3 regions of the Halomonas sp. BM-2019 genome follow, and region 1 is predicted to be linked to each of the others. Evidence: predicted binding sites of a transcription regulator. Region 1 holds the regulator's gene; each other region holds the start of a gene.

Evidence for each region. Region 1 encodes sigma-54, which starts transcription at its own class of promoters, with help from an activator protein. Its sites were predicted from a motif close to TGGCACNNNNNTTGCTNT; they were not measured.
Region 2: the regulator sigma-54 is predicted to act here: its motif matches at 1,404-1,421, upstream of glnA (glutamate--ammonia ligase).
Region 3: the regulator sigma-54 is predicted to act here: its motif matches at 1,649-1,666, upstream of J5F18_RS00580 (P-II family nitrogen regulator).

Annotation. Positions count from the first base shown of each region.
Region 1 is NZ_CP071922.1:1,736,410-1,740,878, reverse strand. Features, by position in the region: partial or broken gene lptA (lipopolysaccharide transport periplasmic protein LptA) at 1-386, shown strand, start outside; gene lptB (LPS export ABC transporter ATP-binding protein) at 395-1,120, shown strand; gene J5F18_RS08750 (RNA polymerase factor sigma-54) at 1,275-2,687, shown strand; gene raiA (ribosome-associated translation inhibitor RaiA) at 2,857-3,165, shown strand; gene J5F18_RS08740 (PTS sugar transporter subunit IIA) at 3,173-3,637, shown strand; gene rapZ (RNase adapter RapZ) at 3,683-4,469, shown strand, end outside.
Region 2 is NZ_CP071922.1:579,866-584,334, forward strand. Features, by position in the region: gene J5F18_RS02955 (hypothetical protein) at 1-304, opposite strand, end outside; gene J5F18_RS02960 (hypothetical protein) at 456-1,001, opposite strand; gene glnA (glutamate--ammonia ligase) at 1,534-2,940, shown strand; gene J5F18_RS02970 (DUF4124 domain-containing protein) at 3,121-3,687, shown strand; gene glnL (nitrogen regulation protein NR(II)) at 4,157-4,469, shown strand, end outside.
Region 3 is NZ_CP071922.1:107,776-112,244, reverse strand. Features, by position in the region: gene J5F18_RS00585 (ammonium transporter) at 1-1,220, opposite strand, end outside; gene J5F18_RS00580 (P-II family nitrogen regulator) at 1,256-1,594, opposite strand; gene J5F18_RS00575 (accessory factor UbiK family protein) at 1,876-2,202, shown strand; gene J5F18_RS00570 (YifB family Mg chelatase-like AAA ATPase) at 2,269-3,771, shown strand; gene J5F18_RS00565 (hypothetical protein) at 3,789-4,277, opposite strand; gene J5F18_RS00560 (alpha/beta hydrolase) at 4,274-4,469, opposite strand, start outside.

The sequences.
Region 1 (4,469 bases):
ACGATCGCGCTGGCACCGCCGTCTACACCGGCGACGTGGATATCCGTCAGGGCAGCATGCGCTTGACCGGCGATCGGGTCGAGATCCAGCGCAACCCCCAGGGCCAGCTCTCCCGAGCCATCGCCACCGGCGAGCGCGCCTACCTCGAGCAGCAGCCCGACCCCGACGAGCCCAAGGTACGCGGCTGGGGCCGCACCATCATCTACCACGTGGCCGAGCGCCGCATCGAGCTGATCGACCGCGCCGAGCTGCACCAGGGCGGCGACACCTTCGACGGCGGCTACCTGGAGTACTTCCTCGATCGCCGCGTGGTGCAGGCCCGCAGCGAGGCCGAGGGCGTCGAGGGACGCCAGCGCATCCGCATGACCCTACAGCCCGAGCAGTAAGGCCGCCCATGCAGACTCTTCATGCCCGCCACCTGGCCAAGAGCTACAAGCGCCGCCGTGTGGTGCAGGACATCAGCCTGGCCATCCGCCAGGGCAGCATCGTCGGCCTGCTGGGCCCCAACGGCGCCGGCAAGACCACCTCCTTCTACATGATCGTGGGGCTGGTGCGCGCCGACGCCGGCGAGGTGGCCATCGACGACCTGGACCTGTCGCGGGCCGCCATGCACGAGCGCGCCCGGTCCGGCATCGGCTACCTGCCCCAGGAAGCGTCGATCTTCCGCAAGCTGTCGGTGGCCGACAACATCATGGCGATCCTCGAGACCCGCCGGGACCTCGACCGGGAGGGGCGCCGGGCGCGCCTCGAGCAGCTACTCGAGGACTTCCACGTAACCCATATCCGCGACAACCTCGGCATGAGCCTCTCCGGTGGCGAACGGCGCCGGGTGGAGATCGCCCGGGCCCTGGCCACGGAGCCCGCCTTTATCCTGCTCGACGAGCCCTTCGCCGGCGTCGACCCCATCTCGGTGGGGGAGATCAAGGGTATCATCCGGCAGCTCAAGGCCCGCGACATCGGCGTACTGATCACCGACCACAACGTCCGCGAGACCCTGGATATCTGCGACACCGCCTACATCGTCGGCGACGGCCAGATCATCGCCGAGGGCAACGCCGAGTCGATCCTCGCCAACCAGCGCGTGCGCGAGGTCTACCTGGGCCAGGACTTCCGCCTCTGACCCGCCTTCCGGCCGCAGCCCCCTGATATGCATGTCGTTATTCGATGGCGGCATGCGTCTTGCGCCTGGCATGGATGTTGCTTCGTCTCCGCTTGCAAGCCCGACGCACCCGCGCTAGGGTGAGGCTTTCCCGTCAGAGAGGGACTCCGTCACCATGGCCATGAAAGCCTCCCTGCAGCTGCGCGTCGGCACCCAGCTGACGATGACGCCCCAGCTCCAGCAGGCCATCGCCCTGCTGCAGCTCTCCACCCTCGACCTGCGCCAGGAGATCCAGCAGGCGCTGGAGTCCAACCCCATGCTGGAGCTCGAGGAGGGCTTCGGCGAACAGGCGGTCAGCGAGACCCCCGAGGATGACTGGGCCAGCGAGATCCCCGACGAGCTCACCACCGACAGCGACTGGTCGGACACCTACCAGGACCTGGGCGCCCCCGCCGGCGGCGAAGGCCCGGACTTCGAACGGGAGGCGAGCGTACAGAGCCTCCAGGGCCATCTGGTCTGGCAGCTGGCGATGACGGACCTGGACCCTCGCGAGCGCCAGGTCGCCGAGAGCCTGATCGATGCGGTGGACCCGGCCGGCTACCTGGCCCAGCCCGTCGACGAGATCCGCGAAGGCCTCCGCGCCCAGGGGCTCGACGGCTTGCGCAGCCGCGAAGTGGAGCAGGTGCTGCTGCGGCTTCAGCAGTTCGAGCCCACCGGTGTCTTCGCCCGCGACCTGCGCGAGTGCCTGATGCTGCAGCTGGCCGCCCTGCCCGACGACACCCCCCTGCTGCCCCAGGCGCGTCGGCTGGTGCGCCAGTTTCTCGAGGCCCTGGCCGGCGACGATCGTCGCCTGCTCAAGCGCCGGCTGGGGCTCGACGACGACGCCCTGGAGGCGGTGATCACCCTGGTGCGCTCGCTGGACCCCCGCCCAGGCAGCGCCTACGCCGGCATCGAACGCGACTACGTGATTCCCGACCTGGTGGCTCGCCACGACAGCGCCGGCTGGCAGGTGGAGCTGAACCCCGAGGCGCTGCCGCGGCTGCGCATCCAGCCCGACTATGCCGCCCTGATCCGTCGCACCGACAAGAGCCAGGACAACCAGTTCCTCAAGGACCACCTGCAGGAGGCCCGCTGGCTGATGAAGAGCCTCTCCAGCCGCAACGACACCCTGCTGCGGGTAGGGCGCGAGATCATGGCCCGCCAGCTTGACTTCCTGGAACAGGGCGAGGAGGCGATGAAGCCGCTGATCCTGGCCGATATCGCCCAGGCCGTGGAGATGCACGAGTCGACCATCTCGCGAGTCACCACCCAGAAGTTCATCTATACGCCCCGCGGCGTCTTCGAGCTGAAATACTTCTTCTCCAGCCAGGTGGGGGGCAACGGCGAGGGCGATGCCCACTCCAGCACGGCGATCCGCGCGCGCATCCGCAAGCTGATCCAGGAGGAGCCGCCACGCAAGCCGCTCTCCGACAGCAAGCTGGTGGCCCTGCTCGAGGAGGCCGGCATCCAGGTGGCCCGTCGTACGGTAGCGAAGTATCGAGAAGCCATGGGCATCCCCTCCTCCAGCGAGCGCAAGCGGCTGCGCTGAGCCCATCTCCCAGCATGCCCCGAGGCGGCAGTCACGTCATCTGCCGGCCGCCACCTGCACAGGCTCCGATAACCCGCATCAGGCCTGCCGCAGCAGCGGCGGTGAGGGGGTATGCAAGGCGGGAAAAAGGGTTACAATCGAGCCATCACCAATGAGCAAGGAGCTTGTCATGCAAGTCAACATCACCGGCCATCATGTGGAATTGACCGACGCCCTGCGTGGCTATGTGGACGAGAAACTGGCTCGCGTGGAGCGCCATTACGACAACATCACCAACGTCCAGGTGATCCTGTCCGTGGAGAAGGAACGTCAACTCGCCGCCTGCACCCTGCATGCCGCCGGTGCCGACCTGCACGCCGAGGCTCAGGATGGCGACATGTACGCCGCCATCGATGCCCTGGCCGACAAGCTGGACCGCCAACTGGTCAAGCACAAGGAAAAGACCCAGGCCCGCGCCCAGGGCGCCGGGGCCCGCTGATCCCGTCATGACACTGGAAACCATCCTGCCCCCCGAGCGCACCCTCTTCGGTGTGCCCGGGGGAAGCAAGAAGCGGGTGCTGGAGTTCTTCAGCACCTTTATCGCCCAGAACACCCCCAGCCTCGACAGCCAGGAGGTGTTCAGCAGGCTGATCGGGCGTGAGCGCCTGGGCAGCACCGGGATCGGCAACGGGGTGGCCATTCCCCATGCCCGGAGTCCCCACTGCAAGGCCCCCATTGCCGGCTTCCTCAAGCTGGCCGAGCCGGTGGACTTCGACGCCATCGACGGCGAACCCGTCGACCTGGTGTTCGTGCTGCTGGTTCCCGAAGAGGCCGACGATGCCCACCTGGCCCTGCTGGCGCAGGTGGCGGGCGTGATGAACGACGGCGAGACACGCACCGTGCTGCGCCGAAGCGAGAGCCAGCGCGAACTGCACGAAAGACTCATCGAGGCGATCCGACGACAGGGCTGACGGCCCGACGGGCCGCCCGGCCAGCCCCCCGACCAGGAGACCCCCATGCAGCTCGTGATCATCAGCGGCCGTTCCGGCTCGGGCAAGTCGATCGCGCTGCAGGCCCTGGAGGACCTCGGCCACTACGCCATCGACAACCTCCCGGCGATGCTGCTGGGCCCGCTGGTGGACGAGCTCAAGGGCGCCGAGTCGCCGCACTCCTCCATCGCCGTGAGCATCGACGCGCGCAACCTCCCCCAGGCCCTCAAGCGCTTTCCCCACCTGCTGCAGGCCCTTCGCGACCGCGGCATCGCCTGCCAGGTGATCTACCTCACCGCCGAGCCGCGGGTCCTGCTCGAGCGCTACTCGGAGACACGGCGCCGCCACCCCCTCACCCGCGACAGCGAGATGACCCTGGCCGAGGCGATCGACTCCGAGGAGCAGGCGCTCTCCGAGATCCGCGACCTGGCGGAGCTGGTGATCGACACCACCCGGCTGTCGGTGCACGAGCTGCGCCGCCGCATCAGTGACCAGGTGGCACGCCACCGTCCGGGGCGGCTGACCCTCACCATCGAGTCCTTCGGCTTCAAGCGCGGCGTCCCCCTGGACGCCGATCTGGTGTTCGACGCCCGCTGCCTGCCCAACCCCTACTGGGATCCGCGCCTGCGCAGCGCCACCGGGCGTGATGCCCCGGTGATGGAGTTCCTGGCCAGCTACCCGGCCGTCGACGAGATGCGCCGCGATATCCAGGGCTGGGTGGAACGCTGGCTGCCCCGCTATCTCGCCAGCCACCGCAGCTACCTGACGGTGGCCATCGGCTGCACCGGCGGCCAGCACCGCTCCGTCTACCTGG
Region 2 (4,469 bases), 1.2 Mb from region 1:
GCGGCAGGCGGTCGATGGCCACGATGAAGGCCAGCACATAGCCGAAGGGCCAGGCCTGGTGCCACAGGCCGGCGAGGTCGGGGCGGACCACGAAGGGCTCGCGGGCGCGCAGCAGGGCGATGGCGCTGAGCAGGCTGAGGGCGAGGGCGCAGCCGAGCATGCCCCAGGCACCGAGGGTGGCCAGGGTGCGGGGGTGCATGCCGACGGCAAAGCCGCGGCCGCCCCAGGTGGGGATGACCCAGGTGAGCAGCAGCACCGCGACGGCGGCGACGCCCAGGCCGGACCAGAAATTCTTGCGTCGCATCGCTTGGCTTTCGGTCATTTGTTATTGCACATGGGCGATCTATCAGTGAAGTCCGCAACCCTATCGGCGACCAGAGCCGGTCTCAATGCCCGCATGTCACGACCTGTCAACGCATTCGCTATGGCTTATCCACCGTGACCGGCCTGTGCCGTCAGTAGGTGTTGCCACTGACCCTGGCGCCGCAGGCGCGTAGGCGCTCCACCAGTTCGCCGATCGCCTCGCCGTCCAGTTCGGGGTCGCAGCCGCCGATGCGTTCGAACCAGTCGCGTGACAGGCACAGGCCATCGCCGCTGGGCAGTCGTCTCACGCGGGCCAGCAGGCGGTGGAGCAGGCCATGGTGCAGCGTGGGCAGGGCGCTGGCGTCCAGCTCATGGGCGACGATGCGCGCCGCCAGGCGTGACAGCGCCTCGGTGGTAACCGCATTGCCAACAGCAGGGAACACCAGGACCTCGCCTCCGCTCTGGGCGACGGCCTCGTTGAGGCGTTGGCCGAGTGGCGTCTGGGGCAAGGAGATCAGCCGGGCGCCGAACCGGCGGGCGATGCGTGGCAGGCGGGTATCGCCGGTGTCGTCCACCAGCGTCAGGGAGAAGTCCGGCGGGCTGCGGCGACACAGCGGAGCGACCACCGCCAGCTGCCGGGGCAGATGGGCGCCGACACTGCGGGCGTCGATGAGGATGCAGCCGGTGAAGGTGGCCATGCGAACTCCATAGTGGGACCGCGCCAGTGGATCCGCAGGTCGGCGGCCATGGGGTTCGCTGCCGGGATCTCGTTGTTGTCGTAATAGAGTGTACTCCTTGGTGTTTTATTGTCTCAAAGCGTGGCGGTATGAAATTTTCGGAGCCCGCGTTCCGCTTGTCTCCACTTTCTGGGCTGACGTGGGGCATCGCCAGAGCGCAGCCGGCACGCGTTAGACGGGAGCGCGCCCTCCATTGGTGCACATGGGATCTTAGGTGCACCGCAAGTGTGCGCTGCCGATATCCGATGACTGGATGCCGAAGCGCTCCTGCGGCCCGTGATTCAGGCTGGTGCGTGTTGGTGATCGAGTTTATATTTAAATATCAATTACTTGTTTATGTTGCGATGTATCGGGGTGCATTATTGGCATGCGCCGTGCATTGTGTGGGGCGGCGTCGGGCCTTGGCCTGGCGGTCGTGGGCAGATTGCCCGCGACGTGCTAAACCTTTTGCGACACCTCGACACTTCGAGCAAGTTCAACCCCGGAGGACACCATGTCTGCCAAGACTCTCGCCCTGATTGAAGAACACGACGTGAAGTGGGTCGACCTGCGCTTCACCGATACCCGCGGCAAGGAGCAGCACGTCACCATCCCGGCCCGGGATGTCGACGAGGAGTTTTTCGAGAACGGCCAGATGTTCGACGGCTCCTCCATCTCCGGCTGGAAGGGCATCAACGAGTCCGACATGATCCTGCGTCCGGAAGATGGCACCGCCTTCCTCGACCCCTTCACCGAGGATTCCACCCTGGTGCTGCGCTGCGACATTATCGAGCCGGCCACCATGCAGGGCTACGAGCGTGACCCGCGCTCCATCGCCAAGCGCGCCGAGGCCTACCTGCAGTCCACGGGCCTGGGCGACACCGCCTTCTTCGGCCCGGAGCCCGAGTTCTTCATCTTCGACGAGGTGCACTGGAAGTCCGATATCGAGGGCTCCATGTACAAGATCACCTCCGAGGAGGGGGCCTGGGCCACCGATCGCCCCATCGAAGGCGGCAACCTGGCCCACCGTCCGCGGGTCAAGGGCGGCTACTTCCCGGTGCCCCCGGTAGACAGCTTCCACGACATCCGCGGTGCCATGTGCAACACCCTGGAGGCCATCGGCCAGAGCGTCGAGGTGCACCACCACGAGGTGGCCAACGCCGGCCAGAACGAGATCGGGGTCAAGTTCAACACCCTGGTGAAGAAGGCCGACGAAGTTCAGGAAATGAAGTACGTGATCCACAACGTGGCCCACGCCTACGGCAAGACCGCCACCTTCATGCCCAAGCCGCTGGTGGGTGACAACGGCTCCGGCATGCACGTCCACCAGTCCTTCTGGAAGGATGGCAATAACCAGTTCGCCGGCGACGAGTACGCAGGCCTCTCCGAGATGGCCCTCTACTACATCGGCGGCATCATCAAGCACGCCCGGGCCCTGAACGCCTTCACCAACGCCTCCACCAACTCCTACAAGCGTCTGGTGCCGGGCTTCGAGGCGCCGGTGATGCTGGCCTACAGCGCCCGCAACCGCTCCGCTTCCATCCGCATCCCCTACACCGCCAGCCCCAAGGGCAAGCGCGTCGAGGCTCGTTTCCCCGACCCGACCGCCAACCCCTACCTGTGCTTCGCGGCGATGCTGATGGCTGGCATCGACGGCATCAAGAACAAGATCCACCCCGGCGACGCCATGGACAAGAACCTCTATGACCTGCCGCCGGAAGAAGGCAAGGCCGTGCCCACCGTGGCCAACAGCCTCGACCAGGCCCTGGAAGCCCTGGATGCGGATCGCGCCTTCCTGACCGAGGGTGGCGTCTTCACCGACGACATGATCGATGCCTACATCGAGCTCAAGATGGAAGACGTGGAGCGCATTCGCATGACCACGCACCCCGTCGAGTTCGACATGTACTACAGCTGCTGACGACGCGCCTTCAGTGCCGGCGGCCGGGTCCCGCGAGGCCCGGCCTGCCATCGACGCTGCGGCGTTGATCAAGAAAGGGGTTCCGCCATGGCGGAACCCCTTTTTCTTGTTCACTATCCAAGGGGGAGTCGCAGACACCATCCACAGGCCGCCGGGGCGGCGGCGACGCAGGGGGTAGCCATGAACAAGGCCTTGATGGCGCTGGCGGTGGGGCTGTCGTTCAGCCTGACACTCCAGGCCCAGACGATCTATCGCACCACCGATGCCCAGGGCAACGTGGTGTTCACCGACAACCCGGAGCGGGGCGGTGAGCAGGTGGAGCTGGCGCCGGTGACGGTGGTGCCCTCCACCGGCGAAGTGCGCACCGGAGAGGCCGTGCCGCGCGTCGATGGCAGCGGTGCGGCGGCAGTGACCGCCCGGCCGGGCCAGCCCTTCATGCCGTACGACAGCTTCCGCATCCTCTCGCCGAGCCATGAGCAGGCTTTCCCGGTGGGGGCGGCGGGCAACGTGCCGGTGGAACTCGGCATCGAGCCGGAGCTGCGCGAGGATCACCGGGTTCGCCTGTTGGTGGATGGCCAGCTGAGCCAGACGGCCATGCACACCACCGCCTTCATGGTGGCCAACATGAACCCCGGCGAGCACGTGCTGCAGGCCGAGTTGCTGGACGGCAGCGGCGAGGTTCGCCACCGTACCTCGCCGGTGACCATCTTTGTGCACCGGGCCAGTGTCAACCGTCCCGCCGATTAGCTGTCCCCTCGCTGGGCACCCTGGCCGTGGTGCCCGGACGGTAGCCCGAGGCCCTGCCGCTCCCCGCAAGGCGAGTCACGGCCGCCCCATCTCGTCAAGCCGGCGCCCCCGCCCGCCGAGGTGCCCTCGCCGCTCCGTCGTAGTGCAGAACCCGCCCGTCGGCTGCCCGATGAGGAACCGATCCTGCGTCGCCAAGAGGAGCGCGGATCGGCCCGGTGACCCGAAAGAAGGCAGGCGATGCCCCGTCAGGGCCCGAGCCTGGGTGCGCATCGCTCCACTTTGCACTGGTTTGGTGCGTGCGCGTCGCGTTGATGGCCGGCAAGCCCCGAAAACCGGGCTCCTGGGGCCTGGCGCGCTTCTTGCAAGAATAATGTTGTGTAAGTGCCTTTTGAAAGAGCTTCCTGAAAGAACCTTTTGCATGAGCCTTCTGCAAAGAACGGGTATCCCTGGATCCGACATGGCGCAATCGATGTACCAACGCTTGATGGAGCACCTCACCACTGCCGTGGTCCTGCTGGACGGCGAGCTCAGGCTTCGGTGGATGAACCCCGCCGCCGAGGCGCTGCTGGCGCTGAGCTTCAGTCGCGTGAAGGGCATGGGGCTGGATGGCCTTTTCGAGAGCGACGGCGGGCTGGGTGAGGTGCTGGGCAAGGCGCGGGATGAGTTCCACCCCTTCACCCAGCGCGAGGCGCGCCTGGTCATGCTCTGCGGCGAGACCCACACCGTGGATTACACGGTCACGCCACTGTCGCGAAATGAGCTGCTGCTGGAGGTGGAGCCCC
Region 3 (4,469 bases), 1.6 Mb from region 1:
GCCTCCATACCGCACTCCGCCAGGTCGACCCCCTCGTACTCCTCCTCCTCGCTGACGCGGACACCCATGGCGGCCTTGATGATCAGCCAGACGACCAGGCTGGCGCCGAAGACCCAGGCGAAGATGGCCACCAGGCCGAGGAGCTGGGCGCCGAAGGTGGCGTCGGCGTTGGTCAGCGGCACGGCCAGCAGGCCCCAGATGCCCACCACGCCGTGCACCGAGATGGCGCCGACCGGGTCGTCGATCTTCAGCTTGTCCAGGGCCACGATGGCGGCGACCACGATGGCGCCGCCCACGGCACCGATCAGGGTGGCACCCAGGGCGGAGGGCGCCAGGGGCTCGGCGGTGATGGCCACCAGACCGGCCAGGGCGCCGTTCAGGGCCATGGTCAGGTCGGCCTTGCGGAACCACAGCTTGGCCAGGATCAGCGCGGCGAGCACGCCACCGGCGGCCGCGGCATTGGTGTTGACCAGCACCTGGGCGACATTGTTGGCGGACTCCACGTCGGAGACCTTGAGCTCCGAGCCGCCGTTGAAGCCGAACCAGCCCATCCACAGGATGAAGGTGCCCAGGGTGGCCAGGGGCATGTTGGCCCCGGGGATGGCGTAGATGCTGCCGTCCTTGCCGTACTTGCCCTTGCGCGGGCCGAGGACCAGCACGCCGGCCAGGGCCGCGGCGGCACCCGCCATGTGCACGATGCCGGAGCCGGCGAAGTCGGAGAAGCCGGCGGCGTCGAGCCAGCCCTCACCCCAGGTCCAGTAGCCGGAGACCGGGTAGATGAAGCCGGTCATCACCACGGCGAAGGCCAGGAAGGCCCACAGCTTCATGCGTTCGGCCACGGCCCCGGAGACGATGGACATGGCGGTGGCCACGAACACCACCTGGAAGAAGTAGTCGGCGCGCATGGAGTAGTAGGGGGCATCGTCGCCGCCGGCCAGCACCGCGTCGACGCTGTTCTCGCCGCCCAGCAGGAAGCCCAGGTTGGGCAGGAAGCCGCCCTCGGCGCTGGAGTACATGATGTAGTAGCCCACCAGCAGGTACATGGTACAGGCGATGGCGAACAGCGCGATGTTCTTGGTGAGGATCTCGGCGGTGTTCTTGGAGCGTACCAGCCCGGCCTCGAGCATCGAGAAGCCGGCGGCCATCCACATCACCAGCACGCCGCAGATCAGGAAATAGAAGGTATCGAGCGCGTAGCTCAACTCGGTCAGTTCACTCATGACGGTCTCTCCAGGAGCGGGTCAGGGACGGGCGGTCAGACGGCTTCGGCACCGCGCTCGCTGGTGCGGATGCGGATCACGTCTTCCAGCGGCGTGACGAAGACCTTGCCGTCGCCGATCTTGCCGCTGTTGGCGGCGCTGCAGATGGCGTCGAGCACGCTCTCCAGGCGGGAGTCGTCCACGGCCACCTCGATCTTGACCTTGGGCAGGAAGTCGACCACGTACTCAGCGCCCCGGTAGAGCTCGGTGTGGCCCTTCTGGCGGCCGAAGCCCTTGACCTCGGTGACGGTGATGCCCTGAACGCCGTTGTCGGCCAGCGCCTCGCGGACGTCGTCGAGCTTGAATGGCTTGATGATGGCGGTGATGAGTTTCATCCCTTGTCTCCCCGGTTGCGTTGGCTATCGGCTCGGCGGCCGCATGCTCCGCATTTAGCGCGAAGCGTGCCATTTTGCGCTTGCGTCTCGATAAAACAACAGGTTGGGCAGGGAGCGGCCTCGCGTCGGCGGCGGTTGTAGTCAGGGGGAGAGCGGGGCTGCACCGCGCTGGTGCTCGGCGGTGGTGCAGGCGCGCCATCCTGGCGCAGTGGCGGGGGCATGCGTTCGTGACCGGGCATGCGTATCCTGTCAGCAGGATTCCATACGTTCAGGAGAGACCCATGGTGAGCCATGACCGTATCAGCCGACTGGCCCAGCAGATCGGCGAGCGCCTGCAGGGCGCTTCCCAGGCACCGGAGGAGGTGCAGAAGGGGATTCAGCAGGTGGTTCGCGGGGCCTTCGACCGCCTGGAGCTGGTGTCCCGAGAGGACTTCGACATCCTGATGGATGTCCTCCAGCGTACCCGGGCCCGAGTGGAAGCGCTGGAGGCGCAGGTGGCGGCGTTGGAGGCGCTGCTGGAGGCGCGCACCGAAGCGGCGCAGCCGCCGGCGGCCGCTCCGGAGGCGACCGGCGACAGCAAGGCACCCGAGGAGGGGGCCGGTCGCTGAGCCTGCCGGGCAGGCCGGCAACCGCTGGACTAGCCTGAGGGCAAGACTCCAGGCGAGGGAACGCCCATGACGCTGGCAATCGTCCATACTCGCGCGGGCCTCGGTCTCGAGGCCCCCGAAGTGCAGGTCGAGGTCCATCTGGCCAATGGCCTGCCGGGGATGACCCTGGTGGGGCTACCCGAGGCGGCGGTGAAGGAGAGCCGCGAGCGGGTGCGCAGCGCCCTGGTCAACGCCGGCTTCGACTACCCGCTGCGGCGCATCACCCTCAACCTGGCGCCCGCCGACCTGCCCAAGGAGGGTGGGCGCTTCGATCTGCCCATCGCCCTGGGGCTGCTGCTCGCCTCGGGGCAGCTGCCCCCGCAGGCCATGGCGGGCATCGAGAGCGTCGGCGAGCTGGCCCTGGATGGCCGGCTGCGCCCGGTTCACGGGGTGCTGCCCCTGGCCCTGGCCACCCGCCGGGCCGGGCGCCGGCTGGTTGTGCCCCGGGCCAACGCCGATGAGGCCGCCCTGGCCGGCGACCTTGAGGTATTGCCTGCCGACCACCTGCTCGAGGTGGTCGGCCACCTGCTGGGGCAGGCCCCCATCGCCCCCCATCGCCTGTCGCGCCCGCCCGAGGCGACGCAGCCGCTACCGGATCTCGCCGAGGTGCGTGGCCAGCACCAGGCGCGCCGCGCCCTGGAGGTGGCGGCCGCCGGTTCACACAACCTGCTGCTGGCCGGACCGCCCGGTACCGGCAAGACCATGCTGGCCAGCCGCCTGCCCGGCATCCTGCCACCGCTCACCGAGGCGGAGGCCCTGGAGGTGGCAGCGGTGCGCTCGGTGAGCGGCCTGCCGCTGGCCGCCCAGTGGGGCCGGCGCCCCTTCCGTGCACCCCACCATACCGCCAGCGCCGCTGCCCTGGTGGGGGGCGGCTCGAAGCCGCGTCCCGGCGAGATCTCACTGGCCCACCACGGGGTGCTGTTCCTCGACGAGCTGCCGGAATACTCCCGCCACGTGCTGGAGGTGATGCGCGAGCCCATGGAGTCTGGGCAAATCCATATCGCCCGGGCCAGTCATGAACGCCGCTACCCGGCCCGCTTCATGCTGGTGGCGGCCATGAACCCTTGCCCCTGCGGCCACCTGGGCGATCCGCGGCAGGCCTGCCACTGCACCGCGGCCCAGATCCAGCGCTACCAGGCCCGTCTCTCGGGGCCGCTGCTCGACCGCATCGACCTGCAGGTGGAGGTTCCGGCGCTGCCGCCGGAACAGCTCACCGCGGCGACGACCGGGGAGTCCTCGGCGGCGGTGCGTGAACGGGTGATGGCGGCCCGCGAGCGGCAGCGGGCCCGGGGTGCGCTCAATGCCCACCTGGCCGGACGCGAGCTGGAGGCGGCCTGCGCCATCGGCGCCGCCGACCGGGCCTGGCTGGCGGATGTGCTGGAGCGGCTCAAGCTTTCGGCGCGGGCCTATCACCGGGTGCTGCGGGTGGCGCTGACCCTGGCCGACCTGGCGGGCGCGCCGAGGCCGGCGCGGGAGCAGCTGATCGAGGCAGTGGGCTATCGGCAGCTGGACCGGCTGCTCAAGGGGTAGGAGGGCTCGGGGGGAGGCTAGAGCGCCGAGGCGTCCAGGGCGCCCTGCAGGCTCTCCTCCCACAGCGCCGACTCGCTGCCGGGGCGGCGCAATACCAGGGTCAGGCGATAGGGCAGCAGTTCCCGGTCGGAGAGCCGCAGGCGCGGGCCGTCGGCCATCAGGTGGCTCTCCAGGCGCCACTGGTTGTCGCCGGCGCCCTCGGCCATGCTGTCGTTCCAGTCGAGCACCTGGGGACCCTCGCGCACCGCCAGCAGTGCCCGGGTCAGGCTCTCGAGGAAGCGCTCCTGGCCGATGCCGAGCTCGCCGTTCACCTCCGGGGCAGCCAGCAGCAGCACCTGGTCGCCAGGCGGTCGCGGCAGGGAGGGGGCCTCCATTACCCGATCGGCGGCGCGCTCGCCCAGGTTGAGCAGCGCCTGGCGCAGGGTTTCGGGGCGGTCGGGGGCGGCGGCACAGCCGGCCAGCAGCAGGGGCGCGAGCAGCAGGAGAAACGGGCGGTGGGCGTTCATGGGCGGAGGATCTCGCGTGGGGCGCCGGCTGGCGCCAGGTCGTCGATGAAGCGGTCCAGGGTGCCGAAGAGTGCCAGGCGGATCGGTTCGGCCTCGTTGACCAGGTGATGGCGCGCCTCGGGGTGGCGATGGATCTCGGCATTGGGGAATTTGCGCTCCAGCACGCCGAGGTTCCACTCCCAGTCCACCGTC